DNA from 2 places in the Pseudomonas cavernae genome. Region 2 is predicted to be linked to the other one. Evidence: riboswitches for the same ligand, from Rfam matches in the RefSeq annotation. Region 2 holds a riboswitch; the other holds the start of a gene.
The links. A riboswitch is a leader RNA that binds a small molecule or an ion and turns the genes downstream of it on or off. The one in region 2 is predicted to bind cobalamin.
Positions count from the first base shown of each region.

Region 1: linked by a shared signal. The riboswitch ahead of btuB (TonB-dependent vitamin B12 receptor) and the one ahead of D3880_RS03110 (TonB-dependent receptor domain-containing protein) in region 2 are both predicted to bind cobalamin.

Region 1 covers NZ_CP032419.1:3,440,324-3,444,732, reverse strand. Annotated here, with positions in the region: gene D3880_RS15655 (C40 family peptidase) at 1-441, shown strand, start outside; gene D3880_RS15650 (C40 family peptidase) at 526-1,041, shown strand; gene D3880_RS15645 (O-methyltransferase) at 1,057-1,719, shown strand; tRNA gene D3880_RS15640 (tRNA-Ala) at 1,768-1,843, shown strand; cobalamin riboswitch at 1,950-2,173, shown strand; gene btuB (TonB-dependent vitamin B12 receptor) at 2,291-4,168, shown strand; gene D3880_RS15630 (hypothetical protein) at 4,303-4,409, shown strand, end outside.
Region 2 covers NZ_CP032419.1:659,557-663,965, reverse strand. Annotated here, with positions in the region: gene dxs (1-deoxy-D-xylulose-5-phosphate synthase) at 1-1,511, shown strand, start outside; cobalamin riboswitch at 1,739-1,941, shown strand; gene D3880_RS03110 (TonB-dependent receptor domain-containing protein) at 2,046-3,953, shown strand; gene D3880_RS03105 (cobalamin-binding protein) at 4,380-4,409, opposite strand, start outside.

The sequences.
Region 1 (4,409 bases), 2.2 Mb from region 2:
GCCAAACCCTACGAATTGCCGACCTTCGCCGACAGCATCCTGGCCCATGGCTTGTCGCTGATCGGTACCCGCTACCGCTATGGCGGCACCTCGGTGGCTTCCGGCTTCGATTGCAGCGGCTTCATCGGCTACCTGTTCAAGAAAGAGGCCGGCCTGCAACTGCCGCGCTCGACCCGGGAAATGATCGACCTCGATGCGCCGCTGGTGGCGCGCTCCGAGCTGAAGCCGGGCGACCTGCTGTTTTTCAGCACCCGCGGCCGCGGGCGTGTCAGCCATGCCGGCATCTACCTCGGCGATGACCAGTTCATCCACTCCTCCAGCAGCCGCAGCGGCGGGGTACGGATCGACAGCCTGGACGACAAGTACTGGAGCCGCACCTTCATCGAAGCCAAGCGCGCGCTGGCCCTGGCCTCCAACGGCCACACGGGCAATCATCGTTAAATCCAGCGCATGCAAGCCCCAGGCTTGCGTGCGTGCATTCCTCCCGGCAGAGTAGGGCGCATCCAGGCTCAGGACCGCCCGCTCATGACCGCCAAGGCCCGCCTCATCCTGCTTGTCCTCTTTGCGCTGCTGAGCGCCTGTGCCAGCAGCCCGCCGTCAAAATCACCGATTTTTACCCCTCCAGCCAGCAATGCCAGCGCCGACGATGTGCTGTTTCGCGCCCTCGGCCTGGTCGGCACGCCGTACCGCTATGGCGGCAATACCCCGGACGGCGGTTTCGACTGCAGCGGCCTGATCGGTTATGTCTACCGCGATGCGGCCGGCATCCTGCTACCGCGTTCGACCCGCGAGCTGATCGCCATGCGGGCCCCAAGCGTACGCCGCGACGCGCTGCAGAGCGGCGACCTGCTGTTCTTCGCCACCAATGGCGGTGGCCAGGTCAGCCATGCCGGCATCTATGTCGGCGAGGGGCGCTTCGTCCATGCACCCTCGAGTGGTGGCACGGTGCGCCTGGACAGCCTGGCCAGCGCTTACTGGCAGAACAGCTATGTGGATGCCAAGCGCGTGCTGGCGCCGCCCAGCCTGGCCCGTCATCCCTGATCGCGAGGTGCGCGTATGACCGCCCGGACCCTGAGCCTCGACGATGCGCTCTACCGCTACCTGCTCGATGTCTCCCTGCGCGAAACCCCGCTATTGGCTCGCCTGCGCGAAGAAACCCAGGCGATGCCCATGGCGCGCTGGCAGATCGCCCCGGAGCAGGGGCAGTTCATGGCCTTGCTGGTCAAGCTGACCGGCGCCCGTAAGTTGCTGGAAGTCGGCACCTTCACCGGTTACAGCGCGCTGTGCATGGCCGAGGCCATGGGCGCGGATGGCCGGCTGATCTGCTGCGACCTGCCCGGCGACTACAACGCCATCGCCCAGCGCTATTGGCAGGAGGCCGGGGTCAGCACACGCATCGACCTACGCCTGGCGCCGGCCCTGGAAACCCTCGGCGCGCTGGAGCGGGGCGGGCAGAGCGAGAGCTTCGACCTGATCTTCATCGACGCCGACAAGGCCAACTACCCGGCGTACCTGGAGCACTCCCTGGTGCTGGCCCGGCGTGGCGGCCTGATCCTGTTCGACAACACCCTGTGGAGCGGACGGGTACTGGAAACCAGCCCCGACAGCGCCGACACCCGGGCGATCCAGGCACTGAATCGGTGGCTCAAGCAGGATCAGCGGGTCGACCTGTCCTTGTTGCCGCTCGGCGACGGCCTGACCCTCTGCCGCAAGCGCTGACCGGGCTTGCCTAAGCCCTAAAAGACGCGCTAATTTTTGCCTTGCCTCGGGCCGATAGCTCAGCTGGGAGAGCGCCGCGTTCGCAATGCGGAGGTCGGGAGTTCGATCCTCCTTCGGTCCACCAATCCAAGGCCAGCGCCACCCGGTGCTGGCCTTTTTCGTCACGGCGTCATGAATTTCCCTCATCCAGCCCCACGCCGCGCGTTGACGCCCGCGCCGCCTGCCACTACCCTGCGCGCCTTGCTTCAGGTACCCCGGCCATCGGCCAGAGGGTGAAACAGGGAAGCCGGTGCGTTTCGCGATGATCGCGGCACAATTCCGGCGCTGCCCCCGCAACGGTAGACGAGTCAACAACCGCAATCAGGCCACTGTGCGCAGGCATGGGAAGGCGCGGTTGGGAGTCCGACTGGATTCGCTCGTGAGCCCGGAGACCGGCCTGTCGCAGTCCACGGCATCGCGGAGGGCGCTGTCTGGCGTGTGGGCTGCCGTTGCGCGTCCGTGCGTCTGTGTTCTCCGTATGCCTTTCCCGGCCTGAGTCGCGCGGGTGAGCGCGACGGAGCACACAACCAGAATGAGCAAGTCCACCCTGATGCCGACAGCGCTGCTGTTGTGCGGGGTTTCCTCCCTTTCCCTGTCGGCCCTGGCGGCCGAGCAAACCCTCGAACTCGACCAGCAGGTGGTGACCGCCACCCGCACCGAGCAAGCTGAGCAACACAGCCTCGCCGCCGTCACGGTGATCGATCGCGAGCAGATCGAGCGCAGCCAGGCGCAGTCGGTGCCGGAGTTGCTGCGCAAGGTGCCGGGCGTGTCGCTGGCCAACAACGGCGGCCCGGGCAAGTCCACCTCGCTGTTCATGCGCGGCACCAACTCCAACCACGTGCTGGTACTGATCGACGGGATCAAGGCCGGTTCGGTGACCAGCGGCGGCACCGCTCTGCAGGATCTGCCGGTGGAGCTGATCGAGCGTATCGAGGTGGTGCGCGGCCCGCGCTCCAGCCTGTACGGCTCGGAGGCCATCGGCGGGGTGATTCAGATCTTCACCCGCAAGGGTGGCGGCGAGGGCGCCAAGCCGTTCTTCTCCGCCGGTTACGGCACCCACGACAGCTATCAAGGCAGCGCCGGGGTCAGCGGCGGCCATGGCCAGGGCTGGTACAGCCTCGGTGTCAGCGGCCTGGATACCGACGGCATCAACGTCAAACCGGCCGGCGTCAGCGGCTATGAGGACGACAGCGACGGCTACCGCAACCTGTCCGGCTCGGCGAATGCCGGTTACCGCTTCGCCAACGGCCTGGAACTGGATGGCAACGTCCTGCAGGCCAAGTCGCACAACGATTACGACTCAGTGAACAGCAGGCGCAGAGCCGGCTTCGGCGCCAATGCCGACGGCGTGACCAAGGTGGTCGGCGGCCGCGCGCGCTTCGCTGCGCTGGAGCCCTGGCGGGTGACCCTGCAAGCCGGGCGCAGCGAAGACAAGTCCGACGCCTTCCAGGACGGCGCCTTCTACTCGCGCTTCGACAGCCGCCGCGACTCGCTGTCCTGGCAGAACGACCTGAGCCTCGCCGCCGGCCACACCTTGACCCTCGGCGCCGACTACCAGCGCGACGAGGTCAACGGCAGCACCGCCTATGCAGTCGATTCGCGCGACGACAAGGGCGCCTTCGTCCAGTATCTCGGCCAGGTCGGCCGCCAGGACTGGCAGCTGAGTCTGCGCCACGACGACGATGAGCAGTTCGGCGAGCACGACACCGGCAATATCGGCTGGGGCTATGCGCTGAGCGACGAGCTGCGCTTCACCTCCAGCTACGGCACCGCGTTCAAGGCACCGAGCTTCAACCAGCTGTACTACCCGGGTTTCGGCAACCCCGATCTGGACGCCGAGAAGTCCCACAGCGTTGAAGTCGGCCTGGCCGGCAAGCACGCCTGGGGCCATTGGGCGGCGAACGCTTACCGGACCAAGATCGACAACCTGATCGCCACCATCACGGTCAACGGCAGGAGCCAGGCCGAGGGCGTGGACGAGGCGCGGATTCGCGGTATCGAATTGGTGCTCGGCAGCGAGCTGCTCGGCTGGGCGTGGAATGCCAACTATAGCCTGATGGACGCGGAAAACCGCTCCAAGCGCTCCAGCCGTACCGGCATCGCCTTCTACGGCAAGGACCTCAACCGGCGTCCGGGCCAGACCTTCAACCTCGATGTCGATCGCGCCTTCGGCGCCCTCAGCGTCGGCGCCAGCCTGAGCGCGCAGAACTCCACTTTCGACGATCTGGAAAACCAGAACGAACTGGCCGGATTCGCCACCCTCGACCTGCGCGGCGAATATCGCATCAACCCGCAATGGCGTCTGCAGACCCGCGTCGCCAACCTGCTGGATGCGGACTATGAAACCGCGGACGGTTTCAACCAGCCGGGCCAGGCGGTGTATTTCACCGTGCGTTACCAGGCGCTGTGACCGGTCGTTGAAAAAGCGGTGGGTTACGCCGCTACGCGGCTAACCCACCCTACGTTGTTCAACCCTTAACAGGCCCATCGCCTTTTTAAACGGCCTGTCGCCTGCAAATGGATTTCAACAAGGAAAACGGAAGAATGCACTTATCACCTCGCAGCCAACTGGCGATCGGCCTCGTCCTGGCGCTGCTGCTGGCCGTGACCCGCGGCCAGCACTTCGCCACGGTCAACCTGCCCAGTGCGTC
Region 2 (4,409 bases):
GCACCAGCATCAGCGCCGCCCTGGGCATGGCCATCGCCGCCAAGCTGCAAGGCAGCAAGCGCAAGAGCGTGGCGGTGATCGGCGACGGCGCGCTGACCGCCGGCATGGCCTTCGAGGCGCTCAATCACGCCTCCGACGTGCAGGCCAACATGCTCGTGATACTCAACGACAACGACATGTCGATCTCCAAGAACGTCGGCGGGCTGTCCACCTACCTGGCCAAGATCCTCTCCAGCCGCACCTATGCGAGCATGCGCGAGGGCAGCAAGAAGGTGCTGTCGCGCCTGCCCGGCGCCTGGGAAATCGCGCGCAAGACCGAGGAACACGCCAAGGGCATGCTGGTCCCCGGCACCCTGTTCGAGGAACTGGGCTGGAACTACATCGGCCCGATCGACGGCCACGACCTGCCGACCCTGCTCGCCACCCTGCGCAACATGCGCGACCTCGAGGGCCCGCAGTTCCTCCACGTGATCACCAAGAAGGGCAAGGGTTTCGCCCCGGCCGAGGCCGACCCGATCGGCTACCACGCGATCACCAAGCTCGAACCGATCAACGCCCCGGTGGCGCCGCTCTCTAGCCCAAAGCAGGCCTCCGGACCGAAATACTCCGCCGTGTTCGGCCAGTGGCTGTGCGACATGGCCGCCAGCGATGAACGCCTGCTCGGCATCACCCCGGCGATGAAGGAAGGCTCCGATCTGGTGGCCTTCAGCGAACGCTTCCCGGCGCGCTACTTCGACGTCGCCATCGCCGAGCAGCACGCGGTGACCCTCGCCGCCGGCATGGCCTGCGAAGGCGCCAAGCCGGTGGTGGCGATCTACTCGACCTTCCTCCAGCGCGGCTACGACCAGCTGATCCACGACGTCGCAGTGCAGAACCTCGACGTGCTGTTCGCCATCGACCGCGCCGGCCTGGTCGGCGAAGACGGCCCGACCCACGCCGGCAGCTTCGACCTCACCTACCTGCGCTGCGTCCCCGGCATGCTGGTGATGACCCCCAGCGACGAGAACGAACTGCGCCGCATGCTCACCACCGGCTACCTGTTCGACGGCCCGGCGGCGGTGCGCTACCCGCGCGGCAGTGGCCCCAACGCGCCGATCGACGAGGCCCTGGTGCCGCTGGAGATCGGCAAGGGCGTGGTCCGCCGCCAGGGGCAGAAAGTCGCGCTCTTGGTATTCGGCGTGCAACTGGCCGAGGCGCTCAAGGTCGGCGCGGCGCTGGATGCGACCGTGGTCGACATGCGCTTCGTCAAACCGCTGGACGAGGCGCTGGTGCGCGAACTGGCAGCCAGCCACGAGCTGCTGGTGACCATCGAGGAAAACAGCGTGATGGGCGGTGCCGGCAGCGCGGTCGGCGAATTCCTCGCCCGCGAGAACCTGCACCAGCCGCTGCTGCAACTGGGCCTACCGGACTACTACGTCGAGCACGCCAAACCGGCGCAGATGCTCGCCGAATGCGGCCTGGATGCCGCCGGCATCGAGCGCAGCGTGCGCGCGCGGCTGGAGAAGTTGTAGACGCGGCAAACCGTAGGATGGGTTAGGCGTCTGGCGCAGAATCGTCGCCCGCCTCTCGGCCGCTGGCGCCGTAACCCATCAGCGGAGTCTGACCATGCCGCGGTTTCGATGGGTGTCGCTACGCTCAACCCATCCTACGAGCGACAAATGACGCCCGCCCCCTGTATGGCGAGCGGATAAAAGCAGGCCCAGCTTGTACTCTTACCCCGCCGCGCTTAAGGTGCGCGGCGTTTTTGCTGTACCGAGGTCGCCCAGTCATGGGCGTTAAACGGGAAGCAGGTGAAACGCCTGCGCTGCCCCCGCAACGGTAAACCGACCGCCATCCCGAGGATGGCACGCTGTCTCGATAGACCACTGGACCTCCGCGTCCGGGAAGGTGAGACCCGCGTGAGTCGGCAGCCCGGAGACCGGCCTCGGTGCGTTGTGACAGGTGTTGCGGAGGGCATCACCGTCAAGCGCTGGCCGCTTTAATCCCCGCCGAGCGCTTGTTCCTGCCCTCCTCAAAAGCTTGCTGACCACTTTTGAGGATTACCGATGAAACTTTCCCCGCTGGCCCTGGCCATCGCCCTCCTGCCGTTGACTACCCAGGCTGAAGAAGCGCCCGGCGACAACCCCGATGCACTGAAAACCCCGGCCCTGGTGATCACCTCCGGGCGCGAAGTCGAACCGCGCGCCCAGGCCACCGCCGCCACCACAGTGTTCACCCGCAAGGACATCGAGCGCCTGCAGGCGCGCAGCGTGCCGGAACTGCTGGCGCGCGTACCGGGGGTGTCGATCGCCCAGAACGGCGGCCGCGGCGGCCTGACCAGCGTGTTCCTGCGCGGCGCCAACGCCAACCAGACCCTGGTGCTGGTCGACGGCGTGCGCCTCAACGCCGCCGCCAGCGGCCTGGCGCGCCTGGAGTTCCTCGGCCCCGATCAGATCGAGCGGGTCGAAGTGCTGCGTGGCTCGCGCTCCAGCCTGTATGGCGCCGACGCCATCGGTGGGGTCATCCAGATCTTCACCCGCCGCGGCGAAGCCGGGTTGCAGCCGCGTCTGCGCCTGGGCGCCGGCAGCCAGCAGACGTTCGAGCGCAGCCTGGGCCTCTCCGGCGGCGACCACCAGACCCGTTTCGACCTCGGTGCCAGCCTCGACGAGAGCGAAGGCTTCGACCGCACCAGTGACAACCGCGGGCGCGACGCCGACCACGACGGCCTGCGCCGCAAGGCCGTCAACCTGAGCCTGGAACATCGCTTCAGCGACAGCCTCAAGGCCGGCCTCAACGTCATCGATCAGCGCGGCGAAACCGAATACGACGACGCCTTCAGCTTCGACCCGGGCAACCCCAGCGAGCGCTTCAGCCTCAGCAGCGTCGCCAGCCATCTCGACGCCCAGTTCAGCGAGCTGTGGACCAGCCGCCTGGAACTCGGCCACGTCGAGGACAAGAGCGACAACCACGATGACTTCAACGTCTTCAACAACTTCCAGTTCAACACCTACCGCGACTCGCTGGGCTGGCTGAACACCCTGCAGCTGACCGATAGTCAGCAACTGCTGCTCGGCGCCGACTGGTACGAGGACCGCCTGAACAGCGACAGCGAATTCAGTCAGACCGAGCGCTGGAACCAGGCGGCCTACGTCCAGCACCGCTACCAGGGCAACGGTTTCGCCACCGAGCTGGGTCTGCGTCACGACGACAACGAGCAGTTCGGCAGCGAGAACACCTGGAACGCCGCGCTCAGTTTCGACCTGGGCCAGAGCAGCGAGCTGATCTTCAGCTACGCCGAAGGCTTCCACGCGCCGACCTTCAACGACCTGTACTTCCCGGCCGATCAGTTCTTCAGCGGCAACCCCAACCTCGACCCGGAACGCTCGAAGAGCTACGAGGTGCAGCTGCGCGGCGAGCAGCTGGACACCCACTGGAGCCTGGCCGCCTACCGCACCGACGTGGACGACCTGATCGCCGTGGTCAGCGACCCCGTGACCTTCTTCAGCCAGCCGCAGAACATCAACCGCGCGCGCCTGCAGGGCCTGGAGCTGGAGCTGAGCCGCGAGGTGCTGGGCTGGCAGGCCGCGCTGGCGGCCGGGATCCTCGACCCACGCGACCGCGACAGCGGCCATACCCTGCCGCGCCGGGCCAAGCGCACCCTCAGCCTGGACCTGGATCGCCAGTTCGGTGCCTTCGGTGTCGGCCTGGGCTGGCAGGCGGTGTCCAGCCGCTTCGACGATGCCGCCAACCGTACCGAGATCGGCGGCTACGGCGTGCTCGGCCTGCGCGGCAGCTGGAAGATGAACGACGAGCTGGAATGGCAGGCCAAGGTCGACAACCTGCTGGACAAGGAGTACGCGCTGGTCGATTACAGCCGGCCGAACGACCCGTTCTTCACCAGCGCCAGCACCCATGGCTATCGCCAGGAGGGGCGCAACGCCCTGCTCTCGCTGACCTGGACTCCGGCCCTGTAAACCCTCCCGCGAAAACGCCAAGGCCCCGCACTGCGGGGCCTTGGTTTATTGGCCGCAGCCCGGATGCAATCCGGGACGGTGCTGAGCCGGTTCTCCCGGATTGCATCCGGGCTACGCAGTGTCGGGCTTGTAGGCTGGATGTCGCTCTTCACATCCACCGACGCACAGGTGGAAAACGCTTCGCGGTTTTCCACCCTACGGACTGACCTGGACCCCGGCCCTGTAAGTGCCTCGCAACCGTAGGATGGGTTAGGCGCCTGGCACAAGCTTATCGGCCGGCACTCGAGCCGTTGCGCCGTAACCCATCATGGGCACATGGCGGAGTCTAGGCTTGATGAGTATCGCTGCGCTCAACGCCATCCTACCGGCTGCACGGGTTTGACGCTGTGCTTCTCCCGCCGGGAGAGGCCCGGGGTGAGGACGCTTCTACGACTTGGCTTTCGCCAGCACCCGGCA